2 regions of the Providencia sp. PROV_01 genome follow, and region 2 is predicted to be linked to the other one. Evidence: predicted binding sites of a transcription regulator. Region 2 holds the regulator's gene; the other holds the start of a gene.

Region 1 (7,765 bases), 2.6 Mb from region 2:
CATTTATCCATAACAAACTGTAAACCTGCCTGCAAAGCGATTTTTTGCGCTTCTTCGCTAATCACGCCTTTTTGTAACCACAAAACTTTAGCTTTTACTTCTACCGCTTCCCTGGCTACTCCTATTGCAGCTTCTGCATTACGAAATACATCGACCATATCAATAGGCTCTGGTATATCACTAAGCTTTTCGTATACAAGTTGCCCTAATAAAGTTTGCCCTGCCAATTTTGGGCTCACTGGAATAACGGTATAGCCTTGATGCAAAAGATATTCCATAACTTCATAACTCGGCCTATTTGCTTTATCACTCGCCCCAACTAAAGCGATAGTCCGAACACTCTTTAAAATTTCAGCAATTTCTTGATCTCTCATCAAAATATCTCCCAAAATCTATAAACTATTCATTAGCATTATGATATATGTTGTATATCTTTGCTCATTCAATTTTTAAAGATGTCTATCTCGCATCTTATTTAAGGGAATATCATGGAATCAACTACCCGTAAAATTACAGCCTCAAAAAATATTGCTTTGGTTGCCCATGACCACTGTAAACCCTCATTATTATCTTGGACTAAGAAAAACAATGAACGGCTTCAAACTCACAATTTATATGCAACAGGAACAACCGGTAATTTAATTAACCAGCACACTGGATTGCCAGTTACCAGTATGTTAAGTGGCCCAATGGGGGGAGACCAACAAATAGGTTCAATGATTGCAGAACAAAAAATCGACCTATTGATTTTCTTCTGGGACCCTCTTAATGCAGTACCTCATGACCCAGATGTTAAAGCTTTACTACGCTTAGCCACAGTTTGGAATATTCCTGTCGCAACCAACCCTGCAACTGCTGATTTTTTAATTACTTCCACCTATTTTGATAATGCGATAGACATTGTTATTCCTGATTACCAAAGCTACTTAACTAAACGAACTAACTAATCTATCAATATTAAGCGCCACAGCATTCTGGCGCTTAATATAAAATAAGTTTACCTTAAGGTTTCTTTTGCTTTGGAACGCCCAATTGCTTGAGTTCATCAACAAATTCTGACGGCTTTTCTGGGTGATAAAGCAACCAAACTTGCTGCTTAGCCCGTGTTAATGCGACATATAGCAAACGTCTTTCTTCTGCATGGTCAAAATCTTCTGGCTTAGGCAGTAATGCTTGCTCAATAATTGATTCGCGGGCAGGAGCAGGGAAACCATCCTTTCCACTATTCAAACCACAAATTATCACATGGTCTGCTTGCTGCCCTTTTGAGGCATGAATAGTCATAAACTGAATATTTAATTTTGGCCAACGAGTCTTGGCTTTATCTAATATATTAGGTTTTAAATAATGATAGCGAGCGAGCACTAATATCGTTTCATCATCAAGGACATAACCACTCATTTTATCCAACAAACGTTCCAGTGCATCTTCATACAGAAGAATAACGGATTTTTTATTTCCTTTAGTTAAGCTATTCAATGGCTTATCTAACTGCATAGGGTTTTGTAAAATAAACTGATTAGCAACCTCACCAATACGCTCATTAAAACGATAAGTCGTGTCTAAAGCGCAAAGTTCTCCAATGCCAAAGTTATGTTCAAATGATGTGGTTAAGTCTAATTCTGCACCACTAAACCGGTAGATAGCTTGCCAATCATCTCCAACAGCAAATAACGTCGTTTGCTTATTCTGCTTGCGTAGTACTTGCAATAACTTAGCGCGAAGGGGAGAAATATCTTGAAACTCATCAACTAAAATATGTTTCCATGGGCTAATAAAACGCCCTTTTTCTAGAATATTGATGGCCTGATGAATTAATCCTGAAAAATCAATTGCACCTTCATCTTTCAATGCGCTTTTCCACGCTTTCAATAACGGCGCCATTAAACGAATACGTTTTTGAAAAAGATCTCTTATTTCTTCCGCCGTATTCTCAATCATGTCCTTTTGGCTACCACCATGCATACGCATTAAGCTTAGCCAACGGTCTAACCGAGTAGCGACTTTAGTGCTAATTTTTTCGTCTTTCCAGAATTCACCGTCTGGAATTTCCCATTGTAACTCTTCAGAAAGCCATTCTCGCCACCCTTTTGCTTGCGCTTTCTTTGCTGAACATTGTTCTCGCCATTCATTTAATAATAATGTTTGCCGTTTTTGAGTGTCTGTTTCTAACTCACTAATCACGGGCGATTTTTTGCTACCTTCACGAATAATGAGTAAAGCAAGAGCATGAAAAGTTTTTGCTTCAATATCTTGTTGTAGGCGTGAGTGAATACGTTCGTTCATTTCATCCGCAGCTTTACGACCAAAAGCCAGCAAGAGAATTTGTTCTGGTTTTGCCAAACCTCGCAAGATAAGCCAACCCGCTCTAGCGACTAGGACTGATGTTTTACCACTTCCAGCCCCCGCCAGCACTAATACATTATCCTCACCATTGATCACAGATAAGGACTGAGAATAATTGAGAGGTGATGTTTCTACTTGCTGGAAAAAATCGTGATAACGAACTAAAACAGACTCACACCAATAGTCATTAATTTGTTTTCGACATTCTTGGCTGTTATTTAGCCAATTCAGGCATTCTTGATACTGTGATGCACAATTTTCAAACAATGAAATGCGTGCTAAAGGCATAGGCAATGATGAGAACTTTTGTGATATTTTATCTTTTATTTCAGCCAATTGGTGTAATGTCAACCAATGATCTTGCTGAGTCAATTGTTCAATCGTATTAACTAACTCAGTCAATACATGAGCACTGATTTGACTCATTTCAGTGCTCCATTGCTGCCATTTTTCATTTAAATAATGGTAAAAGCGCTGAGTTTGTTTCCATTCCGTGCCATGTAAACGAACAACCTGTTCATTCACAATTTCAAATTCTAACTCCCCCCAAACAATCCCTCTCTTACAACGAAGATCAATGAGTTCATTAAATGGGATAAGATATTGGTGGTTTTCACCACTGACTTCAATACCTGCGTTGAGTAAGCGAACCCGATTGTAGGGATGCTGAGCCAGACGCTGTCCAATCTGTGTTGATTTCAGTTCCATACGTCCTGCACCTGAGAAAATCAATGACAAAAATACGGTTGGCTTGATTCCAAACGTTTTTTTATTCCTTGCAAACAAGCTATCCTATATAGATTAAGGCTTGTCTTACCTTTGAGGTACTTTGTGTTAACACTGCTTACCAGTTATCGTCGTGTGCTATATAACAGCCATATTTTATATTATATCCGAATATTTATAGCCCTGACAGGCGCAACCTTAGTGCCATGGTTGTTAGGTCAAGAGCCTAAAATCACCATCCCACTCACATTGGGTGTCGTTGCTGCAGCACTAACTGACTTAGATGATAGGCTAACTGGTAGAATAAAAAATTTAATTATTACACTTTTTTGTTTTTTTATTGCATCCGTTTCTATTGAACTCCTTTTTCCCTATCCTTTATTTTTCTTTTTTGGCCTCGCATTTTCTACGTGTGGCTTTATTCTTCTTGGTGCTTTAGGACAGCGATACGCTACCATCGCATTTGGTGCACTATTAATTGCCATTTATACCATGCTCGGCGTACCCATTTTTGATACTTGGTACCAACAACCCGCATTATTACTGACAGGGGCAATTTGGTATAATATTTTAACCTTGATTGGGCATATTTTATTTCCTGTAAGGCCATTGCAAGATGCAATAACCCAATGTTATCAGCAACTTTCAGCTTATTTAGACGCAAAAGCTAACTTATTTGATCCTGATTTAGAAGATGACTACCAACGCTCTGTTTATGATTTAGCATTAGTAAACAGCCACTTGGTTAGCACCATGAACCAAGCAAAAATTGCATTATTGAGTCGATTAAAAGGGGATCGGGGACAAAAAGGTACACGAAATTCGCTACAATATTATTTTGTTGCTCAAGACATTCACGAACGAGCAAGTTCATCCCACATACAATATCAACAGCTTAGCCGCACTTTACGTCACTGTGATATTTTATTTCGTTTCCAACGCCTATTAACCATGCAAGCGAGAGCCTGCCAACAAGTTGCTCAATCTGTTTTATGGCGTAAACAATACCAACATAATCCTCGTTTTGAACGTACCTTCGCTTACATTGAAAAATCGCTACAGCTACTAAAACAGCAATCGCCTGAGCTTCATGAAATTAAAGCCCTGTATAACCTACTTAAAAACTTAAAAGGAATTGATGTTCAACTTAAAGGCCTGAGCCTTGAGCAAAGTGCATGGCAGCAAAATAATAAACAGGTAGAGCAGTTATCTGATGAATCGTTATCAGGTATTAGTGATATTATTTCGCGGGTTAAGCACCATTTAACGCCAAAATCATCTTTATTTCGCCATGCAGTAAGAATGTCAATTCTCCTTTGTACTGGCTATATTATTATCCAACTATTTGATATGGAAAGAGGATATTGGATATTACTCACTAGCTTATTTGTATGCCAACCTAACTACAGCGCCACTAAACGCCGCTTAGCCCTTCGCATAATAGGAACTATTGTTGGTATTCTCATTGGTTTACCTTTGCTGAATTTAATCCCCTCAATGGAAGGGCAACTTACGCTAATCGTTATTTCTGGCTTACTGTTTTTTATGTTTCGCAGTAGCCAATATGCCCAAGCAACATTATTCATCACACTTCTCGTTTTGTTTTGTTTTAACCTATTGGGCGAAGGATTTGATGTTGCACTTCCACGGATCATTGACACATTAATTGGTTGTTTTATTGCATTACTTGCCGTTAGCTTTATTTGGCCAGATTGGAAATTCCGCCAACTCCCCCAAGTCATTCAAAAAACCATGGATAGCAACTGCCGTTATTTAGATGCTATTTTGCAGCAGTACTACCAAGGTAAAGACAACCGCCTTGAGTACCGAGTTGCACGTAGAGACGCACACAATAATGATGCAGAGTTTGCATCGATTGTTTCCAATATGGCTTCTGACCCTAAGTCTTATCGAATCACCCAAGAACAAGCTTTTCGCCTTCTTTGCTTAAACCATACTTTACTCAGTTATATTTCAGCATTAGGTGCACATCGTGAAAAAATGCAAAATGAAAGTAATCTTTCATTACTCAACGATGCTATTTGCTATGTTGAATCATCCTTGCAAATCACAACCATTGACCCACTAGTTATCGATGAAAAATCAGATAAACTTCGCCATAGTCTATTACACCGCATAGATTATATTTCAACCAGTGATGACGAAAAAACGTTGCTTATCATGGAGCAAACTAAGTTATTGCTTGAACTAATACCTGAGATACGGCAAATCATTCGCACTATCAGTGCAACATAAATATACCGATGAGCGGGTATTAAAATTCTAAATACCCACTCATCTTCATATAGCGTATATGTAATATTGATTATATTAATAGTAAAAGTCGTTTTCAGTGAGTTTAGGCTGACGTCAACTCAAAACTATTATACCAAGCAATTAGCTCTTGTTTGATATCCTTAGGCAAAACAGCACTATGACACCCTTCTATTGCAGCTGCTAAGCCAATCAGTAGCTTGATACTGGGGTTATTCCTACCATGTTTTTTTAGCTTCATAAAACAAGCCTTTGCGCCCATCATGCGCAAATCGTCAACATGAGATACGCCAATTTTCCCTAGAGCACGCTCAACTGACATATTCATATTGGGTAAATCTTTTATACGCATGGTCATTGATTGCTTTTGTTTTAATTCCTCGATAGCTGAACGGTAAGCCAACTCAATATATTGGAGAAACAAAACTTCGTCATGCCAAACTTGTTCCGAAAGTTGATAGTACCGCATTTCCAATGGAATACCTTTTTTACTATAAACTAACCGATTAAACCCTAACGCTTCAAAGTGGCTCCTCGCTACTAAACAACCTCGTAAATAAAAACATTCATCAAGTACCAGCCCCACAATTGCATCATCGACTAGTAAACAAAATCCACCAAAATGATTTTTACGTTTTAATGCGCCAAATTGACTTAACAAACCGGATAAATAAAAAATTTTTTCTTCTTCTAACAACATTACCAAACTCCTTTTTGGGTATGCTCAATTTTCATCCTTTAGAAAATTAATTTTATAATTTCTTTTTTTACAGATAATTACGCGTAACCAATTTTGAGAGTTTCCATAAAAAATGCCAAGAAGAATGCGGAGAAAAACAACAAAGTTGCGAAGCGCTTTGAAAAAATAGCCTTGATATTGGATGGATATACAGTTACTGTATGTTCATACAGCATTGTAACGAGGTAAATTATGAGCATCTATTCTTGGAACAACTCAACAGAACATTCTCTTAATAATTACGCACAATCAATCCCTGCTACAGGGCTTACCAATAGCTCTATACAACAAGGTATGGTGAGCGAACTTGTTTACGATGAAAAACACCCTATTATGGATTATATTTTATTACCAATGCTTCGTCAGTTTGGGGTTCAATCACGCTGGTTACTTTGGCTAACTCCAAATAAAAGGCTAAGTAAACACTGGTTAGAACAATCAGGTATACCTACTCATAAAGTTATGCAATTAAATCATATGGAAGATATCACTACGATTGATGCTATGGAAAAAGCACTAAGAAGTGGTAATTATAGTGTAGTTCTAGGGTGGCTACCGGAAATAAGCGAGCAAGATTTTGTTCGCTTACAATATGCAGCTCAAGAAGGTCGTTCTATCGGTTTAATTATGCGCCCACAAGAAACATATAATATGGTTAGCACACATGCAGGACAGCCAAACCACTTAAAAATTCACTCAAATCATTATCACTAGCTAAGATTAAGAATTTTCTTACTAAATTTAACCTTTAGAAATATTTATCTCTAAAGTTAAATTAAAAGTATTGTAGATCAATCAGATAGATAAAAAATAATCATTACGAAAAATATACATATCTCTCTGATTTATACACTAAAAAAATACTTTTTTTAACGATTATTGCTCACTCTACTTGTATCTTTTTAAGTTCGTTGTAGACTTTAGCTTGTTCGGCTTATGGCATTATTTTTTTACTTTTATTATTTTTTTGTAGATAATGTCTGCGAAACCTAGCAAGTAAATTAAACCAATGGCATATAATAAGGCTCAGCGAAGCCAAGCCAATATTGGATGATAACGAGGCGTAAAAATGAAAAAAACAGCTATCGCAGTAGCAGTGGCAGTAGCAGCTTTTGCAACCGTTGCACAAGCAGCTCCAAAAGATAACACTTGGTATACCGGTGCTAAATTAGGTTGGTCTCACTATGAAGACACTAGCCTGAACCCAGCAAAAACTGGTACAGACTATGCAGGTTGGGGCACTGTTGGTAACAGCACTGACCGTGACACAATCGGTGCAGGTGCCTACGCTGGTTACCAATATAACCAATACTTAGGCTTTGAGCTAGGCTACGATTGGTTCGGTAAAATGAAATACAAAGGCGCTGGTAACAGCGGTGACCTGAAATCTATGGGTGTTTCATTAACTACCAAATTAAGCTATCCAATCATTGATGACTTAGACGTTTACACTCGTTTAGGTGGTATGGTTTACCGCACTGAAGCTAAAGCTCACCAAAATGGCGAACGTTTCAAAGAAACTGACACTGGCGTTGCACCTGTATACGCATTGGGTCTTGAGTACGCAATCACTCCAGAGTGGGCGACTCGTTTAGACTACCAATGGGTTAGCAACTTAGGTGACAAAGACAATATCGGTACTCGTCCAGACAACGGCATGCTGAGTGTTGGTGTTGCTTA
Region 2 (8,923 bases):
CTGGACACCACGAGAAGCAGATGAATACGTCGTGACTTATTTAAAACAAGAGGGTGATAAAAATAGTCCACCTAGCGTAACGAATAAAAAACAACAAATTTGGCAGTGGCCTGCTTATGATAAAGAAAGCATTTATTTCAACGGTACAACCCAAGTCACCGACGATATCGCCTTACAGAGTCGCCTATACCACGATACGTTCAAAAATACGCTTCATCAGTATAAATCTGTCAAAGATTACGAAAAAGGCCTTTATAACTACAGCCGTTACGATGATTACAGTAACGGTGCTGACATGCGTGTTGACTTCACCGTGCGTGAATTAGATATGCTGTCATTTGCTGCACACTGGAAAGAAGATGTCCACCGTGCACGCGCCAAAAGAGATGTCCCATTCGACCGCTATAAAGATAATACCTATTCTATTGCTACCGAATATCAATGGGTTGCCATGGATAACTTAGATATTATTGGTGGTATTGGCTATGACTGGCGCAAAAGTGCTGATGGTAAGCGCTATGATTACAAATCTGGTGATTTTGAAAAATACGATGGCAATAGCCAACATGCGTTCAACTGGGAAGTCATGGCTCGCTATCATTTAGAAAATAAAGATACCGTTCAATTTTCTATATCAGAAAGAAGCCGTTTCCCAACGCAAAAAGAGCGTTATACCAAAGAAAAAATGAAAAGTGACGACACATTCGTCATTAACCCACATATCGATACTGAGCGTGCTCTTACCTATGATTTGACTTACAAGGGACATATCTCACCCACTTGGTCATATACTTCAAGTCTCTATTATAACCATGTAACTGATGCCATTATGGCGCATCGTGTCGGTACTAATCAGGATGGAGGTTATATACTCGAAAATCGTAACAGCGGCAAAGTTGACTACTTTGGCATTGATTTAGGGACTAACGGGCAAATTACCGATTGGTTGGAAGCGGGTTTAAGTTACGGCTACATTCATGCTGATCCAAAACACTACAGCGTTAAACATGTTGCTGAATTACCTATCCACAAAGCCTTCGCTTGGGTGAAATTTACCCCTTATGAGCCATTCAGCATCACTGTAACCGAAGAAGCAAGAAGCTGGGCCTTTAATTATGTCGATGCAGATAGCAAAGTGCGTGGATATGCCAAAACTGACCTACGTTTAGATTATGACTTTGGACAAGGAATATCTGTTAATACATCAGTTAATAACTTATTCGATAAATCATATGAATATACTAATGGGTATATCGAAGAGGGTCGTAATTATTGGTTAGGTATTGAATATAAATACTAATCTAAATATATTAGGCAATGACTTTAATCATTGCCTAATATTATATAAATAAAATAAGATTAATCTGTGCTCCTGCAAAAATAATAAACATAAACCCCATAAAGTAAGCTTTAGAGGGTGAGAAAAGAAGGTTGTAAATTAAAGGCAAGATAAGTCTTAATTAAAATTACATCAAATTAAAACTAAATCTTTCAATTAATTGTTCATCATGAGTTATGAATTTATAATAAATTTGTTTAATATATGTTTCATTTTATCTGTTTATTTTTAAATAAAATTAAATATCATTTTTTATATTTTATTTATTAGTCAAAAAAACTCAGCAAAGCTAAAATTTTTTGATAGCACCGCATTCATCTCTTGATTCTCAATAGTTCAAGAAACTGTGATAAACTTGTGTGCAGTAAACATTTGCATTTTTCAACGGGTGGGGTCAGTAAAATGGAAAAGATGAGTGAAAAAAAAGTTCTTGCGATGGCAGAACATATTTGCCAATCAAGAGGCGTCAGGTTGACACCACAGAGAGAAACGGTATTGAGCCTAATAGCACAACAGCATGGTGCGATCAGTGCTTATGATTTACTCGACTTACTACGTGAAATTGAACCTCAGGCTAAGCCACCTACCGTTTATCGTGGCCTTGAGTTCTTAATGGAGCAAGGTTTTATCCATAAAATCGAATCAACCAACAGCTATGTTGTTTGTCACCATTTTGATAACCCAAGCCATATCTCTGTTATGTTAATTTGCGACCAGTGCGGAAGCGTAACGGAAAGTGATTGCACAACGATAGAAGCCGCAATTATTAATTTGGCAGATGAACACCAATTCCGCTTAAGGCATACCGTAGTGGAAAACCATGGTTTATGTAAAAATTGCGACGAAGTGAATAGCTGCCAAGATCATGAACATTGTCATCATAACCACGAACAACCTGTAACCCCTAAGAAAAAGTAAATAGCCGGACTGCTAGATCGTTTGATGAAATGCAAAGAGAAAATAGAGAAGAGAAAAATATAAGAAAGGAAACAAAACAGGCAGACTTCAGAATAAAACCATGAAATCTGCCTGCAATCGTCTTCACCGTCTGTAACACAGCTGGTTGCTAACGAAAATTAATACCAATCACTGTTACGAATAACCCCAACCGCTAAACCTTCAATAGTGAAATTTTGCTGACGCAAGTCAACAACAATAGGTTCGAATTCTGGGTTTTCTGCTATTAACTCAACACGGTTACCCTGTTGCTTAAAACGTTTAACAGTGACTTCATCTTCGATACGTGCAACCACTACTTGCCCGTTATGTACATTTTGTGTTTTATGCACAGCTAATAAATCGCCATCCATAATACCAATATCTTTCATGGACATCCCATTCACACGCAATAAGAAATCTGCATGTGGTTTAAACAGCTCAGGGTCAACTTGATAGTGGCTCTCAATATGTTCCTGTGCTAATAATGGTTCGCCAGCGGCTACACGTCCAATCAGAGGTAACCCCTGATCTTCGGTTTCTTCTTCAAGAAGCAGACGAATACCTCGAGATGCACCTGAGACGATTTCAATAACCCCTTTACGCGCTAAGGCCTTTAAATGCTCTTCTGCCGCATTAGGCGAACGAAAACCAAGGCTTGCTGCTATCTCAGCGCGTGTAGGAGGCATACCCGTCTGCGAAATGTGGTCACGCACTAGATCGTAAACCTGCTGTTGTCGAGCCGTCAGTGCTTTCATTCCGTTCCCCTGTTTGTTTATACAGTCAAGCTGTGAGTATATACAGGTAAATGAAGATTTGGAACAGTTAAATCGCTCAATTTAAGCATTTGTTATCGATTTATTTTCTTTTTACCTGATTAAGTAACCAAACACCTTAACCAGGGAAATAGCGCTGCCATAATACGAGTACCCAAATAAACAACGCTAAACCGATACTCACAAATACCGCGGCAGAACCAATATCTTTAGCTCTCCCTGAAAGTTCATGATATTCACTTCCGATACGGTCAACTACGGCTTCTATCGCGCTATTCAGTAATTCGACTATTGCCACCAGAACAACAGAACTCACTAACAAAATCCTATCTATATAGCTGATATCTAAATAAAATGCGATAAAAATCGCGATAATTGCAGCAACAGATTCTTGCCTAAATGCGGCTTCATTAACCCAAGCTGCCTTCAAACCTTTAAGGGAATACCCCGCAGCTTTAATCACTCGCGTGAAGCCCTTAACTTGACTCGCCATATTTATTCCTTAAAAAATACAAACAATAATCGATTTTTACGGTCAAAGTGAATTGTCAGTAACAGATCTAACCATGTATTTCTGGTATGATTGCGCAGCATTGTTAACAAGAGGCTATAATCATTTATGTCACTATGGCGTAAAATATATTACAACACGTTGAATTTACCACTTAAATTATTGGTAAAAAGTAAACTAATTCCTTCGGATCCCATCACTGAGTTGCAGCTTGATGTCAACAGGCCAACCCTATACGTATTACCTTATCATTCGAAGTCTGACCTCCTCACGCTACGGCACCAATGCTTAGCTATTGGTCTGCCAGACCCGCTGGTCGACAATGATATCAATGGAACGAAGCTTCCGGCCTACGTTTTTATCGATGATGGCCCACGTGTTTTTCGCTATTATTCACCGAATCCACGTAAGGATTCAGTAAAAACATTCCATGCTTATTTAGATTTGCATAAAAACAACCCAAATCTAGATATTCAAATGCTACCGGCATCCGTGATGTTTGGGCGCTCACCTGGTCGTGAAGGCCATACCCCAGCACCACCACTGAAACTGTTAAATGGCATCCAAAAATTCTTCGCCGTTTTATGGTTAGGACGTGACAGCTTCGTACGTTTATCTCCGATTGTCTCAATTGGGAAAATGGCACAAGACCACGGTACAGACACCATTATTGCCAACAAACTTGCTCGTGTCGCACGTATTCACTATTCGCGCCAACGTCTCGCAGCAGTTGGGCCTAAACTCCCTGCACGTTATGAGCTGTTTAATAAGTTATTGACGTCAAAAGCAATTGAAAAAGCCGTTGAAGACGAAGCGCGCAGTAAAAAAATTCCACTCAAAAAAGCTCAGCAAAATGCCGTTGGGATGATGGAAGAAATCGCAGCCAATTTCTCTTATGAAGCAGTACGTTTAACGGATAGGGTTCTTAGTTGGACTTGGAATCGCCTTTATCAAGGCATTAATGTTCAGCACGCTGAACGAGTCCGCCAGCTAGCACAAGACGGCCATGAAATCGTTTATGTGCCATCCCACCGTAGCCATATGGACTACTTACTGCTCTCATATGTGCTATACCATCAAGGGCTAGTTCCACCCCATATTGCCGCGGGGATCAACCTCAATTTCTGGCCTGCTGGGCCTATTTTCCGTCGTTTAGGGGCCTTTTTTATTCGCCGAACGTTCAAAGGCAATAAACTGTATTCGACCGTTTTCCGTGAATATTTAAGTGAGCTATTTGCCCGAGGTTACTCCATCGAGTACTTTGTGGAAGGTGGGCGCTCACGTACCGGTCGTTTGTTACAGCCTAAGACGGGTACTCTCTCCATGACGTTACAAGCGATGTTGCGCGGTGACTCACGCCCTATCACCATTGTTCCTATCTACATCGGGTATGAGCATGTGATGGAAGTGGGTACTTACGCCAAAGAACTGCGCGGTGCAGAAAAAGAGAAAGAAGGCTTTTTCTCTATGGTTCGCGGCTTACGTAAATTGCGCAACCTAGGCCAAGGCTATGTTAACTTTGGCCAGCCAATTTCGCTTCCACACTATCTCAACCAGCGTGTACCTGATTGGCGCGACTCTATCGACCCTATCGAACCACAAAGACCAACTTGGCTAAACCCAACGGTCAGTTCGTTAGCTGATAACATTATGGTCAATATTAATAATGCAGCCGCAGCCAATGCGATTAACCTGTGTGCGACTGCGTTACTGGCTTCTCGTCAACGCTCACTGACTCGTGAGCAACTAGTTGAACAAGTCGACTGTTACCTGCAATTATTGCGCAATGTGCCATACACCGCAGATGCTACAACGCCAAATAAAACGGCCGAGCAATTGTTAGAACATGCTTTGCACATGGATAAATTTGAAGTCGAAAAAGACAGCATGGGGGATATTATCATTCTTCCTCGCGAAAATGCCGTCTTGATGACCTATTACCGTAACAATATCCATCATTTATTAGTATTACCATCGCTAATAACTAGCATTGTGTTACACCATGAACGCATAAGCCGCCAAGACATTCACTATCAAGTAGGCCAAATTTACCCGTTCTTAAAAGCAGAACTGTTTATGCGTTATAACAGTGATGAGCTACATGAGACGGTAGATACACTAATTGATGAACTGAATAACCAAAAGCTAATTTGCTTAAAAGAAGATGATGTGGTGGTGCTAAATCCTCGCCGTATTCGCCCATTACAGCTCTTAGCAGCAGGCGTTCGTGAGACTTTGCAACGTTATGCAATCACATTGTCATTACTCAATGCGAGCCCGGAAATTAGCCGTAATACACTGGAAAAACAAAGCCGTATCCTTGCGCAACGCCTTTCTGTTTTACACGGTATTAACGCTCCTGAATTCTTTGATAAAGCGGTATTCTCGACATTGGTCGATACCCTAAGGGAGGAAGGCTACATTGATAATAATGAAAATGATATCTTTGTAACCAATGCACAGAAACTGTATGCCGTTCTGGCTCGCTTGATGTCACCTGAGATCCGTTTAACTATTGAAAGTGTTAGCCAAGACGATGAGTTTTCCACTGCGATAGAGAAGAATACAGAAACTGAAACAAATGCAGACTAGAAATCTTGGAGCTAAATAAGTAAAAGGGGTAATGTTATTCACATTACCCCTTTTATTTAATAGAGCTAGCGCTAACAATAATCTATGTCCTAAATAATTCGAAGTGCCGCACCAATGATGAATTGTTTTTTGAAACCACTGAGTTCGATTAATCAAGGTGATGTTGCTGAATTATTTATCTGGTATTATCTCTGAGCATCGCTTCGTTAAAGAAATCCAAACCAATGGCGCTTACTTTTGGTTCCTATATATAGGACTCACTGAAAAAGTATCGAATTCCACCACACTAACCAAAACAGCCAATACCTAATATTGATAGCTAGAAGGATAGGCGATTTTTATGTGTATTCAATATTATTTTAATAAAAGAAAAGCCGCCAAAACCCAACATAAAAAATTGATAAATAACAAATAAATTCAAAAAAACACACAGTTTGAAATATGGTAAATATCAAAAAATAATTTCAATTCATAATAAATTATCATTTCTTAATTAACCCCACTCTCTATGACTTCTTATTTAGTCCAAACAAGTACGTTCACATTATCAATCTAAATATATAAATTTCACCGCAAGACGAAATGCAATCATTGAGTCGAGTATTAACATCCACCACCAAAATGAGGCATTAGATTACATAACTGAAATTTATAACAGCAACTCAATATCTGCTTATCTCACTCTATTATTGGTGTTTAGCACCTTTGATAGTTCATTTATTCACAATGGAAATATCCTAATTATGGAAACAACGACTTAAAGGAAGGAATAAAAGGAATAAATAAATGATTTTTGGTATTAACCGTTACAGTATCAAATCATCTCAGATGCCCTTATTGATTCCCGTTTTACTGTCCGTATCCATCATACCAACTGGTTCAGTCTTTGCTACTGGGTTTGTAGATAGAATCAAAGTGAAGCCTTACCACCTGCAGACAGGAGAGACCGTTCACAGTGTGGCTCATCAATACAATCTGACGGTGGAGGAATTAAAAACATTAAATCAAAAACGCAATTTCGCCCGCGCTTTTGAACAACTTTCAGCTGGAGATCAAATCGATGTACCAAGCACTTACATCGCCAATACGACAGATAAAACGACGAAGAAAGGTGTACAAGTAAACGACTCAGATAGTGAAATTGAGAACTGGTTGGCCCAAACTGCCCCTAACTTTTTCCAAGCGATGAACACACAAAGTGCAGAGGAGTACCTGACTAAACAGGCCAAGGATATGGCGGTGAGCACAGCGTCATCAACCATGGAGAGTTGGTTAAATCAATATGGTACCGCACAAATTAGTGTACAGCCGGGAGATAAACTGTCACAAAGTACGCTGTCTGCCGACATGCTGTTACCTGTATATCAAAACCCAGATTGGCTGGTGTTCACCCAGTTAGGAGGTCGGAACCTTAATGATCGCACCACCCTAAACTTAGGAGTGGGCGCTCGTCGGTTCAATGAGCAATGGATGTATGGCGTCAACACCTTTTATGACGCTGATATTACAGGTGGGAACAGCCGACTCGGTATTGGCGGAGAATTGTGGTCCGATAATCTACGCTTTTCAACCAATGGTTATCTGCGACTCAACAACTGGCATCAGTCACGGGATTTTGACGACTACGATGAACGCCCCGCCAACGGATTTGATATGACCGCCAGTGCTTGGTTGCCATCTTATCCACAACTTGGTGGCAAACTGAAATATGAACAATATTTCGGTGATGAAGTGGCAATGAAAGGTAAGGACTCTCGTAGTAAGTCGCCAAAAACAATGACTGTAGGGTTGAATTACACACCTATTCCATTAATTACCCTTGGGGCTGACTGGCGTACAGGACAAGGAACTGATGATCTGCAACTTCAGGCACAACTGACCTATTCATTCGGTGTGCCTTGGAAAGACCAAATATCATCGAGTTCAGTTGCTCGCCTGCGTTCGCTCTCAGGCAGCCTAATGGCACTGGTTGAGCGCAATAACAACATTGTACTCGAATACCGTAAACAGGATTTGATCAGTTTAATACTGCCGCAGGAAATCCGTGGTCGAGGTGCCAGCCTACAGTCACTGAGCGCTATCTTAAAAGCGAAATATGGTGCTGAACGTGTGAAATGGGGAATGCTGACAGAGTTTTCATCCAACGGTGGGAAAGTACAGTCTGTTGGCAAAAGTTTAACAGCTTGGCAAATTCGCCTACCTGCTTGGCAGGCGGGTAAAAGCAATACTTATACCCTAAGTGCTATTGCATGGGATGGAAAGGGAAATGCATCAAAACCGGCCTATATAAAAGTGATTGTCGACGCAGGGTTTTCTAACCGCTACTCAAGTTTGACTGTTGGATCAGGTGTACTGAATGTCGATCAGTCGGAGGTATTAACGCTGACGATGCGGGATGAGCAGAATGCACCGATGACTAAATTGGCTTCATCGATTCAGTTGCCGTTCGCCTTCACGACACAAAAAGGCGGGTCATCACTATCGCCTTCGCAAAGTGGCGTTAAGTTGGAGGCGTTGAAAGAAACGGCACCGGGTGTTTATACCACCACCATCACCACTGGAAAATTGCCGGGCACCCTCATTTTTAGTCCGAAGGTAGAGGGGATCAATCTAGCGTCAACAAAAATAGAAGTGATGGCAGCCCCCGTAGGATTACAAATATTTCATAACGGCAGTGTTATAAAAAAGCGCCCCGTCGTTGGGGATGTCCTAACAGCAACACCAGAGTGCCAAGTCAACTGCATTTTGCCGACAGCTTGGCAATGGGAA

What was found. The regulator LexA, encoded in region 2, represses DNA repair genes until DNA is damaged. The targets are predictions, from matches to a motif close to TNCTGTATGTACATACAGNA.
Region 1: the regulator LexA is predicted to act here: its motif matches at 6,241-6,260, upstream of sulA (SOS-induced cell division inhibitor SulA).

The regions. Positions count from the first base shown of each region.
Region 1 covers NZ_JBRFKD010000002.1:3,355,594-3,363,358, forward strand. Annotated here, with positions in the region: gene ACU696_RS16510 (CoA-binding protein) at 1-374, opposite strand, end outside; gene ACU696_RS16515 (methylglyoxal synthase) at 489-947, shown strand; gene helD (DNA helicase IV) at 1,003-3,054, opposite strand; gene yccS (YccS family putative transporter) at 3,178-5,328, shown strand; gene ACU696_RS16530 (TfoX/Sxy family DNA transformation protein) at 5,432-6,046, opposite strand; gene sulA (SOS-induced cell division inhibitor SulA) at 6,278-6,799, shown strand; gene ompA (porin OmpA) at 7,155-7,765, shown strand, end outside.
Region 2 covers NZ_JBRFKD010000002.1:789,142-798,064, reverse strand. Annotated here, with positions in the region: gene ACU696_RS04380 (TonB-dependent receptor plug domain-containing protein) at 1-1,300, shown strand, start outside; gene zur (zinc uptake transcriptional repressor Zur) at 1,742-2,257, shown strand; gene lexA (transcriptional repressor LexA) at 2,416-3,033, opposite strand; gene ACU696_RS04365 (diacylglycerol kinase) at 3,170-3,544, opposite strand; gene plsB (glycerol-3-phosphate 1-O-acyltransferase PlsB) at 3,671-6,154, shown strand; gene ACU696_RS04355 (transposase) at 6,312-6,464, shown strand; gene ACU696_RS04350 (inverse autotransporter beta domain-containing protein) at 7,112-8,923, shown strand, end outside.